Linked DNA regions of Rhizobium rhizoryzae. The protein of the gene in region 2 interacts with the protein of the main gene of each other region in a pairwise test. Links are inferred from orthologs where the notes say so. Each region holds a gene or a part of one and is shown on either strand. Other genes may lie near its edges.

Region 1 (9,146 bases), 1.1 Mb from region 2 along the record:
TCATCACGTACCAGTCGCAATCGATGTCCTTCACGTCGACCGGCATATGGACAGCGCCCTGGCTCCCATCGACGAGAACACGGATGCCGCGTTCCTTGGCGATACGGCAAACATCCTTCACCGGAACCACGGTGCCGAGCGCATTCGACATCTGTGTGATCGCAATCAGACGCGTTCGTTCAGTCAGGCACTTCTCGAACTCATCAAGATGGAAAGCGCCGTCATCATCCACCGGCACCCACACCAGTTTCACGCCCTGACGCTCGCGCAGGAAATGCCACGGCACGATATTGGAGTGGTGCTCGAGGATCGTCAGAACGATTTCATCGCCTTCCTTCAGGTGTGGCATCGCCCAGCCATAGGCAACCGTGTTTATGGCCTCGGTCGAATTTTTGGTGAACACCACATTGTCCACAGATCCGGCATTCAGGAAATTACACACCTTCTGCCGCGCTGCCTCATAGGCTTCGGTAGCGGCATTGGACAGGTAATGAAGCCCGCGGTGCACATTTGCATACTCGGAAGAATAAGCATGGCTGATCGCGTCGATCACGGACTGCGGTTTTTGCGCAGAAGCCCCGTTGTCGAGGTAGACAAGTGGCTTGCCGTGAACAGACGTGGACAGAATAGGGAAGTCGCGACGGATCGCTTCGACATCATAGGTCATGGGCAGCTATCTCACCGGCGGCTCAATCGGCCGCACCATCATCTGCGTCGCCCGCAGGCAAGGGCCCGCGCCCCTGCCTGCGGTAAAGTCAATCAGGCATGCTTTTCCAGCCAATTGGAAATGATAGCCTCAAGCGCTTCGACAAGCGCCTCGTCTTCCAGCTCTTCCACGATCTCAGCCACGAACGCATTGACCAGCATAGCGCGTGCCTTGTTGCGGGGAATACCGCGGGCCATCAAATAGTACAGATGGTTGTCGTCGATATCGGCAACCGTAGCACCATGGCCGCACTGTACATCGTCAGCAAAGATTTCGAGTTCCGGTTTCGCAGCAAACTCGGCATCATCGGACATCAGAAGCGTATTGCAGGCCATGCGCGCATCGGTCTTCTGCGCATCAAGCGCGACCTTGATCATGCCCTGGAAAACGCCTCGCGCGCGGTCGAACACCACGTTGCGGAAAATTTCCGTCGACGTCGTGTTCGGCACGTTGTGCCCCAGCACCAGCGTCACGTCCGTATGGGTATCACCACCCAGAAGGTTCACACCCCGCAGTTGGAGATCAGCACCCTCACCCGCAACGTCAATGCGCAGTTCCTGGCGCACCAGCTTGCCACCGGCATTAATGACGAACAGGCGAAGCTTGGCGTTATCGCCAACACGCACGCGCACCTGTGCCAGATGCGTATCATCGGCGCCCTGCTCCTGCACGACAATCCAGGTAACCTCGGCGCCATCCTCCAGCGAGATATCGCTAACCGAGGAGACAAACGCCTGGCCATCGGTCGTCTGGATATGCCGCTCGATCACCGTTGCCTTGGAGCCGGCGCCAAAGCTGACCGGGAACCGGGTATGGGCCTGGCCAGCACCATGCAGCGCCTGAATCTCGATCGGCTGTGCAATCTCGGCTCCTGCTGGAAACTCCAGGACATAACCATCGCGCACGAAGCTGCCATTGATCTTGCCGATCGTATCATCCTTGTCGATCACAGAAAGACCCGGTGCCGCCGTCCCTTCCCGCAGCATATCCGCGTAGGAACCGACCACGATGCCATCAACCGAAACGTTTCCATCCGCTTCGCCCTGACGCGTCTTGATCAGCGCCGCAGCATCGACAAGCGGGGCCGGGTTGCGCACCGAGCTCGCAGGACCGCTGGCGGGAATAGAGCGCAGCAAGGTCTTGAGATCCGTGTAGTGCCAGGCCTCGACACGACGTGTGGGAAGCCCGTTGGTCTTGAGATCATCGACAAGGCGGTCTCGCGCGCTGATGACAGCTCCATTGCCCGGCAATTCGCCGATCTGGGCATTATAGCTATCCAGAAGCGCAGTTTCCGCCGCCGTCTGGCGGTTTTGTGCCTGCATATTCATGCCAAATTTCCTTCCGCGGGAGAGCTCAGGCGGCCTGGCCGATGATGTCGGCGTAGCCATTGGCTTCCAGTTCCAGCGCCAGTTCCTTGTCGCCGGTCCGGATGATCTGGCCCTTGTAGAGAACGTGCACCGTATCCGGCACAATGTAATCCAGCAGGCGCTGATAGTGCGTGATCACGATCACGGCGCGGTCGGGAGACTTCAGAGCATTCACGCCGTCGGCAACGATCTTCAGAGCGTCGATGTCGAGACCGGAATCCGTCTCATCCAGAACGCACAGCTTCGGCTCCAGAAGAGCCATCTGCAGGATTTCGGCGCGCTTCTTTTCGCCACCGGAGAAACCGACGTTCAGAGGACGCTTCAGCATGTCCGGGTTAATCTTCAACTCGGCAGCCGCTTCTTTGACCTTGCGGATGAAATCAGGCGTAGAAAGCTCAGCCTCACCGCGCGCCTTGCGCTGCTCGTTCATGGCAACCTTCAGGAACTGCATCGTCGCAACGCCGGGAATTTCAACCGGATATTGGAACGCCAGGAAGATGCCCTTGGCAGCGCGCTCGGCCGGATCGAGTTCCAGAATGCTTTCGCCATTATAGAGGATCTCACCTTCGGTCACTTCGTAGTCTTCACGGCCAGACAGAATGTAGGACAGTGTCGACTTGCCCGAGCCATTGGGGCCCATGATGGCGGCAACTTCGCCGGCCTTCACCGTGAGGTTCAGGCCGCGGATGATCTCGGTACCGTCTTCGGCGATACGTGCGTGCAGATTGCGAATTTCAAGCATGATCACTTCCTTCATAGGGCGGTTAAAGAGCCGCCTGTCCGTTCCTTCAGCGCCTCTAGCGCTCCATGTCCGTCATCCTCGGGCTTGTCCCGAGGATCTACCGTCGTTCAATTGTAGTGATGCCACTCCCTCGTATTGGGGTGCGGCATGTATGGGTTATCCCTTTGATCCAGTGCCTCATAAAGATCGAGCCAAGTCGGGTTGAACCCTTCAATCAGCTTTATCTTCCACTCTCGTTTATAACGCTTCAGCGATTTCTCTCGTTGGATGGCCAGCACAATATTGGGGTGCCTTTCGAACCAAACGAGGAGCCTGGCATTGTATTTCGAGGTGAAGCCCTTCGTTATCTCATTTCGATGTTGCCACGCACGCCCGGCAAGATCAGAGGTAACACCAGTGTATATGACTCCGCGCGGCTTATCGGACATCATGTAAGCGAATCCGACCATAGCAACCCTCAGCGGATCCTCGGGACAAGCCCGAGGATGACGACAGAGCTATCAACGCGAGGCTTCATCCATCAACCCACCGAACCCTCAAGCGAAATGCCGATCAGCTTCTGCGCCTCGACCGCGAATTCCATCGGAAGTTCCTGAATGACTTCCTTGACGAAGCCGTTCACGATGAGAGCGATAGCCGCCTCTTCCGGAATGCCGCGCTGCAGGCAGTAGAACAGCTGGTCTTCCGAGATCTTGGACGTCGTCGCTTCGTGCTCGAACTGAGCCGACGAATTCTTTGCCTCGATGTAAGGCACGGTGTGTGCGCCGCAACGGTCGCCGATCAGCAACGAGTCGCACTGTGTGAAATTGCGAGCATTCGTTGCCTTGCGGTGCGCCGAAACCTGTCCGCGATAGGTGTTCTGCGAAACGCCGGCGGCAATGCCCTTGGAGATGATGCGGCTCGACGTGTTCTTGCCGAGATGGATCATCTTGGTGCCGCTGTCGATCTGCTGATGGCCGTTCGAAACGGCGATCGAGTAGAACTCGCCACGGCTGTCATCGCCACGCAGAATGCAGCTTGGATATTTCCACGTAATCGCAGAGCCGGTTTCGACCTGCGTCCATGAAATCTTGGAGCGATGGCCACGGCAATCGCCACGCTTCGTCACGAAGTTGTAGATACCACCCTTGCCCTGGGCATCGCCCGGGTACCAGTTCTGCACCGTCGAATACTTGATCTCGGCATCGTCGAGAGCCACAAGTTCAACGACAGCCGCGTGAAGCTGGTTCTCATCGCGCTGCGGTGCCGTGCAGCCCTCAAGATAGGACACGTAAGCGCCTTCTTCAGCGATGATCAGTGTCCGCTCAAACTGTCCGGTGTTCTTTTCGTTGATGCGGAAATAGGTCGACAGCTCCATCGGGCAACGCACGCCCTTTGGCACGAACACGAAAGACCCATCCGTGAAGACGGCGGAATTCAGCGTCGCATAGTAGTTGTCAGAGGTCGGAACGACGGAGCCGAGGTACTTCTTCACAAGGTCCGGATGTTCGCGAACAGCCTCCGAAATCGACATGAAGATGACGCCGGCCTTGGCAAGTTCTTTCTTGAAGGTCGTCACGACAGAGACGGAGTCGAAGACAGCGTCCACGGCAACGCGGGGCTTGTCCACGCCAGCAAGAATTTCCTGCTCCTTCAGCGGAATGCCCAGCTTCTCGTAAACCTTGAGAAGTTCGGGATCGACTTCATCCAGTGACTTCGGGCCGGGCGTGTTCTTCGGTGCCGCATAATAGTAGAGATCGTTGAAGTCGATCTTCGGGTAGTCGACACGCGCCCAGGTCGGCTCCTCCATCGTCAACCAGCGGCGATAGGCATCGAGGCGCCATTCCAGCATCCATTCCGGCTCATCCTTCTTGGCCGAAATGAAGCGGATAATTTCCTCCGATAGACCTTTTGGGGCCTTGTCGACTTCGATTACGGTCTCGAAACCGTATTTGTACTGGTCAACATCGATCTGGCGGACCTGATCGATCGTTTCCTGCACGGCAGCCATACTCATTCTCCAATCTCGCCGGAATCAAGGGTCCGGCAGGTTGTCATCTGTTGGCGGGGATCAGCCCCGTATGTAGGCGCCAGAAGGAGGTTTTAACACCTTTTGGCAAGCTAATTTTTTGCGTTTCCGCAACTCCTGGACCAATCACGCGGCCCGTTCAGGCATCTTTCGGCGCGCAGCTATTCGCTGGAAGGCAGTCAACGCACGATCTATTGCAATGTCGTCGGTTGTCGCTCCGAGAGAAATACGAAGCGCGCCCATCGCTGGATCCTGCCCCATCGCCATCAGCACCTGGCTTTGCCCGACTTTGCCGGAGGAGCAAGCCGATCCCGCGGACAAAGCCACCCCTTCAAGGTCGAAGGCGATCTGGCCCGTTTCTGACTTCAGGCCTGGAAGCGTGAAGAACGTGGTATTACACACGCGCTCGGAGCCTTCACCATGGATGATCACATCTGGAGCAACGGCGCGCATACCGGCTTCCAGTCTTTGCCGATGTTGCAGCAAGCGTTCACGCGTGAGGTCCAGATCGCGAAGGACGGCCTCAGCGGCGGCACCAAAACCCACGATTCCCGGAAAATTTTCAGTACCGGACCGATGCCCCTTCTCCTGGCCACCACCGCGAACCAGTACCGATGGCATCATCACCTCACCCCGTATGACAAGCGCGCCGACGCCCTTGGGGCCACCGATCTTGTGGGAGGAAAGGATCAGGAAATCAGCATCCAGCTCAGTGATGTCGACCGCAATGCGTCCAACGGCCTGGACGGCGTCCACGACAAGCAATCCACCCGCAGCGCGCACAAGCTTTGCCGCCTCCGCGACGGGCTGGATGACGCCGGTCTCATTATTGACCAGCATGACCGCCACCATCGGCAGGCCGGCCCCACTATCGTGACGGTCAAGCAAGACTTTAAGCGCATCGAGATCAACGAGCCCAGTCGCCAAGACAGGGATCTCGCTCACCTGCTCACGCACAAACCTGCCGCCCTCCCGGATGGCCGGATGCTCGATTGCCGAAACATAAAGATGTCCGATGGTGAGCGGCGAGCGCCCCATCTTGAACGAAGGCGTCAAAACCCAGTTTGCCGCTTCAGTCGCACCACTGGTAAAGATGACGTGTTGCGGATCAGCACCGACGAGAGCCGCCACCTGCCGACGCGCCTTGTCGATTGCCGCTCGCGCCGCACGCCCTTCTGCATGCACGGAAGATGCATTACCCGGCAGTTCCAGCGCACTCAACATGGCTTCACGAGCAACGCCGCTCAGGGGCGCTGTCGCGTTCCAGTCCAGATATACGCGATCAAAAGCCATTGTCCGATCCGGTTTAAAGTCTACTTAACGCTTGGCGACGCATTTTCCTTGAAATTTTCGCCGCGCATGCCGTATGAGACGACCAACTGGGCGGCACGTCTTGCGCAGCCCAACTTTCGAATGGTTCTAAACTGTTTCTAGAAAAGATGACCGGCTTCGTCAAGTCTCGGCGTCAATGAAACATTGGAAACATGAAAAGCTGACCGGAGTACCGATGCCTGAAGTCATTTTCAACGGCCCTGCCGGCCGCCTTGAGGGCCGCTATCAGCCTTCCAAGGAAAAGAGCGCCCCGATCGCCATCATCCTGCACCCGCATCCGCAGTTTGGCGGCACGATGAACAACCAGATCGTCTATCAGCTCTTCTATATGTTCCAGAAGCGCGGCTTTACGACACTGCGGTTCAACTTCCGCGGCATTGGCAGAAGCCAGGGCGAGTTTGACCATGGTGCAGGCGAATTGTCGGATGCGGCTTCCGCGCTTGACTGGGTGCAGAGCCTGCATCCGGATTCCAAGAGCTGCTGGGTCGCGGGCTACTCCTTCGGCGCCTGGATCGGCATGCAACTCCTGATGCGTCGTCCGGAGATTGAAGGCTTCATGTCGATCGCGCCGCAGCCGAACATTTATGACTTCTCGTTCCTGGCCCCCTGCCCATCCTCCGGTCTGATCATCAACGGTGATTCCGACAAGGTCGCGCCTGAAAAAGATGTGAACGGTCTCGTCGAAAAGCTGAAGACCCAGAAGGGTATCCTTATCACGCACCGCACTGTTGAAGGGGCAAATCATTTCTTCAACAACAAGGTCGAACCGCTGATGGGCGAGTGCGAGGACTACCTCGATCGCCGCCTGAACGGCGAGCTGGTTCCCGAACCGGCGGCCAAGCGGATCCGTTGATCGGATTTAAACGTCAGTGTTTTCGAAAGGCTCCGCAAGGGGCCTTTCTTTTTGCCGAAGGCTGATCACCCTACAGCAGGAACTATCGCCAGAGGCTCAAGCCTGTACTTTACACAGTTTCGGCCAGCCGCCTTCGCATCGTAAAGCGCGTTGTCCGCAAGGCGCATCGCCCGCGCGAATCCGCCGGTCTCGCTGAACGTCGATACGCCGAAACTCGCCGTGATGCTGAGCGTGTCAGGCATCCCGCTGCCCTTGTGCACCGCAATTGCGCCGCGGATAGCGTGGGCAAGAAGCATGGCAGCGTCCAGCTGTACGCGCGGCAACAGAATTCCAAACTCCTCGCCCCCTAAACGACCGACGACCGCCGAATCTGAGACGCTTTCGGCAAGAAGTTGCCCGACCGTCCGTATAACCGCGTCCCCGGCGTAGTGACCATAGGTATCGTTCACACGCTTGAAATGATCGATATCGCAGAAGATCACCGAGTGCGGTCCGATTGGACTGCGCCGGAGCGCTTCACCGGCATGCTTTTCAAAACCACGGCGGTTCAGAAGCCTGCTCAGAGAGTCAATTTCGGAATTGCTCCGCTCGTCCGCCATGATCTGGAGGACTAGTACAGCGAGCAGGGAGAGGCCCGTCATCACCATGAGCACTGCGGTCAGGCTCTGGGAAATGACGGCATAATTGGAAAACAGATAGTCACTGGCCACGCGACCGGCGCCCACCGCCGCGGCGAGGTAAGCCTTGAGAAAGAAGTGGGCTCCAGTCAGACTGAAGACGAACATCATCCAACGATCGACAGGGGCGCGATGGGACGAGAATGCGATCGCCGCCGCGCTGAGCAGACAGGATATGGCAAACGGCGTCTGGTAGGGAATCGAATGCGAGAGCGTACTGCGTGGCTGGTCGTAAATGGCGATCACGATGGCCGTGCAGACGACCAAGAAGATCGCCAATGGAGCTGGCCGTGTAGTTACGTTGTAAAGACTGCCGACACCCATGCGGATCAGGAGCAAGCCTGCCAGTACGGCGGCGAAAGCGACCGCCGCTCCTGGCCTGACGAACGGTGTATACGCGATAACGAGTTCGGCAGGCACCGAAAGCGACGCTACAGCGAAACCCAGCCCGATCCAACGCGCAGCGGCACGCGACCTGCTCCGCCGAGAAACAGCGAAGAAGACGCCCGCGAAGGACATCGCGATCACGAAGTTGACGATCAGATATAGATTAGCGCCGTTGAACACATCCACTGGCCTTCAATGCCCGAACTCATTGGGCTCCCGAAACTTAGCAGCAAGAGCATAATCAACTCTTACCAACCGCATGGGAGCTTATGCTCTACTCAGGACATGCCAATGACTTTCCTGTCACTTTTGGAGTGATTCTCCCCTCAAACAGTGTTAGAGGCCCCAACGAATAATTCCAACACCATCCTGTCAGAGTCGTATCATGTCCAGGTTCAAGTCCGATTTTCTCCGCACGCTCGATGAGCGGGGCTTCATCCATCAGGTTTCTGATGAAGCCGGCCTCGATGAATTGCTGAACAAGGAAAGCGTGACTGCCTATATCGGCTATGATCCGACGGCATCCAGTCTTCACGTCGGCCATCTGACCCAGATCATGATGCTGCACTGGTTCCAGCAAACCGGACACCGTCCGATTTCGCTGATGGGCGGGGGAACCGGCATGGTCGGCGACCCTTCGTTCAAGGAAGAAGCCCGCAAGCTGATGACTGTCGAAATGATCGAAGAGAACATCGCCTCGATCAAGACCGCCTTCTCGAAGTACCTCGATTACGGGCGGCCGCAGAACGCTGCATTAATGATCAACAATGCGGAGTGGCTGCGCGCACTGAACTATCTTGAATTCCTGCGGGATGTCGGCCGCCATTTCTCCGTCAACCGCATGCTCTCCTTCGATAGCGTGAAGACGCGCCTTGATCGCGAGCAATCGTTGTCCTTCCTGGAATTCAACTACATGATCCTCCAGGCCTATGATTTCGTCGAACTGGCGAAGCGCTACGAATGCCGCCTGCAGATGGGCGGATCCGACCAGTGGGGCAACATCGTCAATGGCATCGATCTTGGTCACCGCATGGGTACCAAGCAGCTCTATGCCTTGACCTCGCCGCTCCTCAC
Region 2 (8,972 bases):
TCGCGCATCAAGCACAATTTCGGCAGCCCCCGTCCGGAGGGATACCGCAAGGCAATCCGCGTGATGGAGATGGCGGACCGCTTCGGCCTTCCGGTGATTTCGCTGGTGGATACGGCTGGCGCCTATCCGGGCGTCGGTGCGGAAGAGCGCGGACAGGCGGAAGCCATCGCCCGCTCGACCGAGATGTGCCTTGGCATCAAGGTGCCGATGGTCTCCGTCGTGATCGGCGAAGGCGGCTCCGGTGGCGCAATCGCCATTGCCGCGGCCAACAAGGTCTACATGCTGGAACACGCGATCTATTCCGTCATCTCGCCGGAAGGTGCAGCCTCGATCCTATGGCGCGATGCAACCCGCGCCCGCGAAGCGGCAACGGCCATGAAGATTACCGCGCAGGATCTGAAAGCGCTGGGCGTGATCGATGACATCATCCCGGAGCCGCTGGGCGGCGCACATCGTGATCCGGAAGCCGCAATCGATGCGACGGGTGACGTGATCAAGGCTGCTCTCGCTGATCTTGGCAAGCTTTCGCCCGAAGCCGTACGAAAAGCACGCCGCGAGAAATTTCTGGCTATTGGCCGCAATCTCTGATGAAATATCGGAAAGATCCGGGAAATCCGGGTCTTTCGCCCTGACCGGGCGCAGCTTGCAAGCATGTCAGCACACTTAACCGTGCTGAAGCGGTTAAGAGAATGTAAAGCTTACCGCTTTATTATCGTGAAAATACTGGGTATTAGGATGAACCTGTACCTGTAGCCCGATTGACGTGATCAGTTCCGATGCGCTTGAAACATATCGCCTACATTCTCCTGATGGCCACCGCGCTGGCTGGTTGTAACGATACGATCGATACGGCCACCATTGACCTGTCGAAGGTCAAGAACAAGACGGAGCAGCCTCTGCCCGACCGCCTCGTTGCGGAAATGCAGAAGCGCAACATGCCGCGCAATTCTCCCATCATGATTCGTGTCTTCAAGGAAGAAGGCAAGATGGAGATCTGGAAGGCGCGCGCCGACAACCGCTTCGAGAAGATCACCGATTACGACATCTGTGCCTGGTCCGGCAAGCTGGGCCCCAAGGTGAAGGAAGGCGACCGGCAGGCGCCCGAAGGTTTCTACAACCTGACGCCTGCGCATCTGAATCCGAATTCCAAATACTATCTCGCGATCAATACCGGCTTCCCGAACCGTTACGATGCAGCCAATGGCCGCACCGGTTCCAACCTCATGATCCACGGCGCCTGCTCGTCTTCAGGCTGCTATTCAATGACCGATGCGCAGATCCTCGAGATCTACGCCTTCGCGCGCGATGCCTTCAAGGGCGGCCAGTCCAGCGTGCAGTTGCAGGCCTTCCCCTTCCGCATGACGGCGGAAAACATGGCGCGGCATCGCACCAGCGAGAATTATGATTTCTGGAAGATGCTGAAGGTTGGCTACGACAATTTCGAGGTGACCAAGCGTCCGCCGGACGTGGGCGTCTGCGGCAAGAAATACGTCTTCAACCAGGAAATGCAGGGAACGCCGTCTGCCGGTGCCGCCTGCCCGCCAATGTCGACCCCGCCTGCCCTGTCTGCGGCATTGTCGGCTTACGAAAAGCAGTATGAACTGGCCTATGCCAAGGCGGTCGAAAAGCTTGACGGCATGGTGTGGTACGAGCCGACGGAAGCAGAACGCAAGGCCGTGGTTGCAGACAAGCGCAAGGGCAAGGATATCGCCTATGCGCCGACCGGCACATCGCTTGCGGCCGGAAAGCTGGTCAAGCAGGAAGAGTTTGATGTGCTGATGGCCGCTCGCCTGAACAAGGCAGCCAAGCCTGCACCGGGCACGATGCTTGCTTCTGCCCAGCCGGGCGGGGCTGCAGCAAAGCAGGGCCGCGTGACGATGACCGGTTCGGTTCCCGGCCAGCGCTCCACCATGAGCGTAGCGAGCGCCATGGGCACCGGAACTGCACCGCAAGTGGCAGGCCCGATAGCGGTCAGCGCACCGGCAAACGCACCGTCTAACGCACAGTTTGCCTCCATGCAGAAGCAGCCGGGTGCCGGACAATCGTCTGGTAACGCCGCCGCCAGGTCCGCAGGCCAGGTGCCGGTTCCAGCTCAGAACCCGATGGCCTATGCCTCGGTTCAGCAGACGGCCACGCAGGAAGACGCCAAGAAGCCGTTCTGGAAGTTCTGGTAAGCACCTCGATGCCGGGAGAGATCTACGATCTGCGCGGGCTGAAATGCCCGCTCCCGGTTCTCAAGGCCCGCAAGAAACTCTTACGCATGACAAGTGGCAGCGAACTCATCGTTGACACCACGGATCCCTTGGCCGGGATCGACATCCCGCATTTCTGCCGCGAAGACGGTCACATCCTGCTCTCGACCGAGCGGACCGAGGGCGGCCATCGCTTCATTATCCGCAAGGCCTGATCGATAGCCGACTGTCCCGTCTGCCGACCTGGACGATCAGAAGCGCATTCCAGGCACAGCAAGCGGATTATCCTCAAGCGCTGCGCGATCCGGCCGGTCAATCTTCGGCTGGCCCGTAAAGGCCGCGAAAAGATCCTGAACGAATTCCTCCGGCAATCCTTGCGTGATCAGGACCATCCGCGTGCGCCGTTCTGCCCCTTCCGGCCAGCCGGCAAGCCGCTGCGGCGGATGAAAGATGCTCTGCACGCCATGCAGGACCAGCGGACGCTCCGGATTGTCGGAAAGCTGAACGATGGCTTTCATGCGCAGGAGTTTGTCCCCATGCGCGGAGCGCAGCAGATCCACGAACATCTCAACCGCTAGGGGGTCGATCGGCTCATCATGGAGGATCGAGAAAGAGCGGATATCCGCGCCATGCCTGTTCACATCATGATGGTGATGATGCCCGTGGCCATGTTCATGGCCGTGCCCGTGCTCATGAGCGTGATCACCATGATCGTGATCGTGGTCGTGGTCGTGCTCATGCTCGTGGTGGTCATGATGCTCGTCGCCGTGCTCCCGCTCCTCCTGCAGCCAGCGGGCAACATCCGGCACCTTGCTTTCGGGATCGTAGAGGCCGTTGACGAGGAGATCGATGGTGCTTGCGGCTGGCAGATCGCCATCGAGAATCTGCGCCCGTGGATTGAGATCGTTCAGACGGCGCAGAACAGCAGAAATGGCCGCAGCATCCGCGAGCGTCTTCTTGGTCAGAACGAGCCGGTCGGCGACCGCCACCTGCTTCACCGCCTCGGGATGGCGCTGGATCGTGGAAACGCCATGCACCGCATCCACAACGGTCACGACACCATCAAGGCTGAAGCTTTGCGCGATGACGGGATTGCCCATGACCGCCTGCATGACGGGGGCGGGATCGGCAAGACCAGTCGTTTCGATCACGACGCGGCGGATAGGCTTCAGGCGACCGGTCTGAATCTGATCCACCAGCGAGGCCAGCGTTTCCACCAGTTCACCGCGCACCGTGCAGCAAAGGCATCCGTTCGACAGTTCAAGCAGCGTATCGCCCGAAGACTCCACCAGGAAGTTGTCGATACCGACTTCGCCGAACTCGTTGATGATGACGGCCGTATCGGACGCAGCCGGATCCTTCAGGATACGATTCAGCAGCGTGGATTTTCCCGCGCCGAGAAACCCTGTGAGAATGGAGACCGGAATAGGTTGACGCGGGGAGGACATCGGCAAGTCTTTCTGGAACACCGTCACAGCGCGGCTGGACGGGGAATGGGAACAGGTACGCTGGCAGGCTGACCCTTCGCGCCTTTTGCAGGCTTCTCGGGCTCCACGACTGGCACAACGCCTGCAAAAGTGAACTGCGGCGGACGTGTCATCTCGTGCACATAGGGCGAATGCAGAACCATGCGACCGGCATCATCACGCCCTTCACTGCGCACCTTTGCCGCCTTCGGATTGCAGATTTGCGCACTGATGTCCACAACCTGATCCTGATCCGGCCCATAGGGAGCAAGCGATGCCAGCGGCACCCCCTCGTTGGCAGGCGCCGTCAGCCCCGCCTGCAAAAGCTCGGCGGAATCGTCAGCCCGTCCTCCCAGACTGTCGGATCCCAGCACGACCGAGATCACGCTGCGGCCATTGCGGGTGGCGGACGAGACCTGATTGAAGCCCGATGCACAGATGAAGCCTGTCTTCATACCGTCGGCACCGTCAAAACGGCCAATCAGCATGTTGAAGTTCGGATATTCCTTGGCACCGGTCGTCACACCTTCCAGCGAGAAATAGCTCTGGTATTCCGGAAAATCGCGCTTCAACTGCAGCGTCAGCACAGCAAGGTCGCGCGCCGTCGTGTACTGGCCCTGACCGGGAAGTCCGTGCGGATTGACGAAGCGGCTTGAACGCATGCCCAGTTGTTGTGCCTGCGCGTTCATCATGGCGACGAACTGATCGTTGGAACCACCGACGGTTTCCGCAACCGCGACCGCGACGTCATTGGCCGACTTCACCATCAGGATCTTCAGCGCCGCATCCAGCGTCATGGATGACCCCGGCTTCAGAAACAGCTTGCTGGGCGGTTGGTCCGCCGCCTTCTTGCTGAAGACGACTGGGGTATCCATGGCCACCTTGCCCGACTTGATGGCCTTGAAGGTGACATAGATCGTCATCAGCTTGGTCAGCGAAGCGGGATACCATTTTCGGAAAGCATCCTGATGCGAGATCACGCGGCCACTGCGCACATCCACCACGATCTTGGGGTTGGCGAGCGCCTGCGTGCTGGCAATGCAGGTCGAGAGAACCAGCGACAGCATCAGGGAAATTGGCTTCGGGAAACGAAGAAGGCGAGTGGACCGGTTCGGCAAGGGATCAGACCTCGTCTGGGACTACGCGTGCGACGTCTTCGCTTGGAACGCGTGAATGAGGCCTAGCAATGGCAAAGATGATTGATTCCGTCAATTCCGCGGCGCAATATGCGCACTTCGATACTATCGTCAAAGTCCTACAGGAAGCGTAATGCCCGTTCTCAATAGAGCAGCCGAACTGCAGCACGAAGTTACCGAATGGCGCCGCCATATTCATGAAAATCCTGGCATTCTTTATGAGGTCGAGGAAACTGCGGCTTTCGTGGAAGCCCAGCTTCGGGCATTCGGCGTTGACGAGATTGTGACAGGCCTGGGACGCACCGGCGTCGTGGGAATCATTCGCGGGCGTCATACCGGTGACGGCGTGATCGGGCTCCGAGCCGACATGGATGCGCTGCCGCTGGAGGAAATTACCGGCAAACCCTATGCATCGAAACTGCCCGGCAAGATGCACGCCTGCGGTCACGATGGACATACGGCCATGCTGCTGGGAGCGGCCAAATATCTGGCAGAGACCCGCAACTTCGCAGGCTCTGTCGCTCTCATCTTCCAGCCTGCCGAGGAAGGCGGCCGTGGCGCGCTGGCCATGGTCGAGGACGGCATGATGGAGCGCTTCGGCATTCGGGAAGTCTATGGCATGCACAATATGCCGGGCATGCCGCTTGGAACCTTCGCAATCCGCAAGGGTGGCATCATGGCGGCCCCGGACAAGTTTTCGATCAAGATCACCGGCCGCGGCGGTCACGCGGCAGAGCCCCATCGCACGGCGGATCCGATCGTGATCGGATCGCAGATCGTCAATGGCTTGCAGATGATCGCGGCACGCAATGCCAATCCCCTGCGCTCTGTCGTGGTTTCCATCACGCAGTTCCATGCCGGAACCACGCACAACATCATCCCCGAGGAAGCCTATCTCACCGGAACCGTTCGCAGCCTGGACGAGCAGGTACGTGATCTTGCCGAAAAGCGGATCCGCCAGATCGCGGAAGGTATCGCGGTCGCCAGTGATGCGATTGCCGAGGTTGACTACGAGCGTTCATGCCCTGTGACGGTCAACCATCCGGAAGAGACCGTCCATGCCGCGCGGGCGGCAATCGATATCGTCGGCGAGACGAATGTGAACACGGAAGTCGATCCCAGCATGGCGGGCGAGGACTTCGCCTTCATGCTGCAGGCCCGTCCTGGCGCCTATATCATGATCGGCAATGGCGATACGGCAGCACTCCACAACCCCGCCTACGATTTCAACGACGAAGCGATTGCCTACGGAATTTCCTATTGGGTAAAGCTGACCGAACAACGCCTTGCGGCATAAGCTCCCGCGCAGCCTCAATCCGGGCTTGTTCCCGGGAATAGGCTGCGGTATGACGAAAGAGCGTGTCCACGTAGCTCAGCAGGATAGAGCACAGGATTCCTAATCCTGGGGTCGGAGGTTCGAATCCTCTCGTGGACGCCACTTCCCCAAAAGAGAGAAGGTACCGAAGCCTGATGTGCTCGATCAAGCTGGCGGTCGCGATGCGCCGCCCCAGCCGAACCAATCGCTGATCAGCCACCAGCCGCCCAGGAACAGGAACGCGGTAAAGGCCAAGGCGCCCAGGCCGAATCCCCAGCCGATGAGCACGGTTGCCCCGTCCCGCTGCGCCAGACCTATGCCGATGAGAAAGATGGCAAGTCCCGGAAGCACGTTGCCGAACGGGATGGGAAGCGCGATCAGAACCGCCATGACGAACACGAACAATCCGTGCAGCCGCAGGGCACCATCGCGCGACAACCACGCCATACGGGGCCGCATCCAGCTCTCCAGCCAGGCAAGTTTCGGCACCAGCCACGCCAGCATGCGCTGCAGAAGGCCTTGAGGAAGGGCGGTTCTCGCCAGCCTTTTTGGCAGCAGGAACTCACGCCCGCCGGCAACAAGTTGCAGGGAAAACACGGCAAGTGCGCTTCCAAAGATCATTCCCGCCGGGATACCCGGCGTCGGAATGATCGCCGGAATGGCGAATATCACAAGAACCACCGCCGTAGCCTGGTGGCCCAACCGGTCCAGAAGGTCGCCCAGCGTGACGTTTCGTCCGTCGAAAGCCGCAATCAGATCTGCCAGGACAACGGAAATTGGCTTGTGTCCATCAGACAAGATCAAATTCCGTCCAGTTTGCCAGAGAATCCAAATGCGTCAGGCCTGACGCATTTGAGCGGGTACGCGGGGGCAAGTATCTCTTCATGGCAGCGATGTAGTGTCGCTCACGGCAATCCGCCAGAGGCGACGGCGCCCTCGACAGCTACATCTGAAATGACAGCGCTAACACGGCCGACGTCAAGATCGATCGCTGGCGCGCAACGCTTCCATGAAGGCCATGCTCTGTTGGCTCAATCGCGCCTCATCCATGAATGCATCAAGACATTCCAGAAGACGTCCACGCCGGCGGGCAACCTCCAACTCGGGCATTGGGCTACGGTTGAAGGCACCAATGCCTGTCAGAAACGCCTGTACTGCCGCACTCAATGACGGGAGGAGGTCAATGAGGTAGACATTCGGCTCCCGGCTGCTGAGGACAGAGCTGATATAGGAAAACAGAGCCTTGGGAATATGGGCAGCATCCTGAAGGTCACACGAAGCGACGAGTTGGCGAACCAGCGCGCCATCAAAATGATCTACGCTCATTGAAATCCCTCAGCATGGATTACGCAAATCGAAAACACATCCACGTTTGAAGCCTTTCATTGCTTCAGTTCTCGCTTCCCGCCCACCTTCACAAGAAAGAGGGCAAGACGATTAAGAGGCACCATTTTACCTCTTGGTAAAAAATTCGGAAAAATATTAGTATTACAAAAGGGGATTATGTCAATAACATACTATCCAGAGGTCTAAACGAAGTGATTCCCGTATCGGAATAAAACATCTTCGCCACCACTGCTCGTTTTATTTTAAATCAAAGCGCCCCAAGATTGTACAATTCAAAGTAACGACTTGGTTCGTACGTGCTCCATTCGAAAGCCGAGGCCCATCAAGCGACCTGCGAGATGAGCCAACAATGGAAAGCGGGCAATATTACGGATGAAGGCAGGAGGGCCCTTTTTCCGCTCCTCATGCACCAACTCCTTGCGGCGATTGGAGCGCATCATCAACTGCAGTTTCTGGGTTGCTTTCGTGGGGAAGAGACGGCGCTTCTCCACAGCCGCGAGATGCTCATCACGCAAACGATGTCCTGCCAGCGGCTCCGCGAGAATGTTGGCAGCAGCCACCGCGTCCTGAATCGCAAGATTGACACCTACCCCGCCAATGGGAGACATGGCATGCGCCGCGTCGCCAATCGCAATCAGCCCGGGTTTCCACCACTGCTTCAGCCGGTCGATACGCACCTGCAGCAGGCTGACATCTGACCAGCCTTGAATTTCATCCATCCGCTCGGCTGGCAAGGGAGAAACAGCACGCACCTTGTTGCGGAATTCTTCCAGATCGCGCTGCCGGATCTCTTCGAATGTTTCGCCGCGAACGATATAGCCGCACTGCCAGTAATCGCCGCGATCGATCAGCACGAAGCCCTGTCGCGGACCTGCATGGCCCATGGTTTGCGCCGGGTCGCCCTCCTGTTTGGACAGCTTCATCCAGACGACTTCGCTGGGACTGCCGAAGCTTTCCACGTCCAGACCTGCCTTTTCCCGAACCACGGAATTGCGACCATCGGCGGCAACGACCAGATCACTCCGCAGCATCAACGTGCCTTCCGCGGTTTCGACCTTGAGGCCCTGAACCCGATGTCCCTCCTCCAGCACCTCTGTGACCCTTGCGCCTGTCAGCAAGCGGAAGTTGGGATAGCGCGCGGCCTGGCTTGCGAGAAAATTCAGGAAATCCCATTGCGGCATGAAGGCGATGAAGCGATTGCGCACGGGCAGGCGCGAGAAATCCGCCATGGTGATCGTCTGGCCGCCCATCTCGGCCATGAGTTTCGGCGCACGCGTGTGTGGCAGCTTGAGAAATTCCTCTTCAAGGCCCAGTTCGTAGATCACCTCCAGCGTAGACGGGTGGATCGTATCGCCGCGAAAATCGCGCAGGAAATCATCGTGCTTTTCGAGAACGGTCACATCGACCCCGGCACGCGCCAGAAGAAGCCCCAGCATGAGGCCAGCCGGACCGCCACCTGCGATGGCGCAGGATGTGTTCAGAACTTTTTCCACCATGCATGATCTCCCGATTCGCT

The links.
Region 1: the proteins of G6N80_RS12730 (region 2) and G6N80_RS17855 interact in binary tests that used the Escherichia coli proteins (3 or more experiments, as listed by UniProt). The link is inferred for Rhizobium rhizoryzae from one-to-one orthologs.

The regions. Positions count from the first base shown.
Region 1 is NZ_CP049250.1:2,498,222-2,507,367, reverse strand. Bases 4,034-6,963 are described here. They hold G6N80_RS17855 (cysteine desulfurase family protein), read right to left. Parts: upstream 6,117-6,963; coding sequence 4,950-6,116; downstream 4,034-4,949. Other genes in these bases: G6N80_RS17850 (alpha/beta hydrolase), read left to right, coding at 6,331-6,963; sufB (Fe-S cluster assembly protein SufB), read right to left, coding at 4,034-4,805. In the rest of the region: G6N80_RS17880 (cysteine desulfurase), read right to left, coding at 1-667; Fe-S cluster assembly protein SufD, read right to left, coding at 760-2,034; Fe-S cluster assembly ATPase SufC, read right to left, coding at 2,060-2,815; G6N80_RS17865 (GIY-YIG nuclease family protein), read right to left, coding at 2,923-3,246; more of sufB, read right to left, coding at 3,336-4,033; more of G6N80_RS17850, read left to right, coding at 6,964-7,008; G6N80_RS17845 (GGDEF domain-containing protein), read right to left, coding at 7,074-8,258; tyrS (tyrosine--tRNA ligase), read left to right, coding at 8,458-9,146. UniProt on the Escherichia coli protein: Master enzyme that delivers sulfur to a number of partners involved in Fe-S cluster assembly, tRNA modification or cofactor biosynthesis. Catalyzes the removal of elemental sulfur from cysteine to produce alanine.
Region 2 is NZ_CP049250.1:1,381,542-1,390,513, reverse strand. Bases 1,039-3,794 are described here. They hold G6N80_RS12730 (sulfurtransferase TusA family protein), read left to right. Parts: upstream 1,039-2,182; coding sequence 2,183-2,407; downstream 2,408-3,794. Other genes in these bases: G6N80_RS12720 (D-alanyl-D-alanine carboxypeptidase family protein), read right to left, coding at 3,664-3,794; G6N80_RS12725 (CobW family GTP-binding protein), read right to left, coding at 2,444-3,640; G6N80_RS12735 (L,D-transpeptidase family protein), read left to right, coding at 1,039-2,174. Also shown: G6N80_RS12740 (acetyl-CoA carboxylase carboxyltransferase subunit alpha), read left to right, coding at 1-588; more of G6N80_RS12735, read left to right, coding at 777-1,038; more of G6N80_RS12720, read right to left, coding at 3,795-4,725; G6N80_RS12715 (M20 aminoacylase family protein), read left to right, coding at 4,928-6,091; G6N80_RS12705 (exopolysaccharide biosynthesis protein), read right to left, coding at 6,275-6,907; G6N80_RS12700 (hypothetical protein), read right to left, coding at 7,088-7,435; G6N80_RS12695 (FAD-dependent oxidoreductase), read right to left, coding at 7,729-8,952. UniProt on the Escherichia coli protein: Sulfur carrier protein involved in sulfur trafficking in the cell. Part of a sulfur-relay system required for 2-thiolation during synthesis of 2-thiouridine of the modified wobble base 5-methylaminomethyl-2-thiouridine (mnm(5)s(2)U) in tRNA.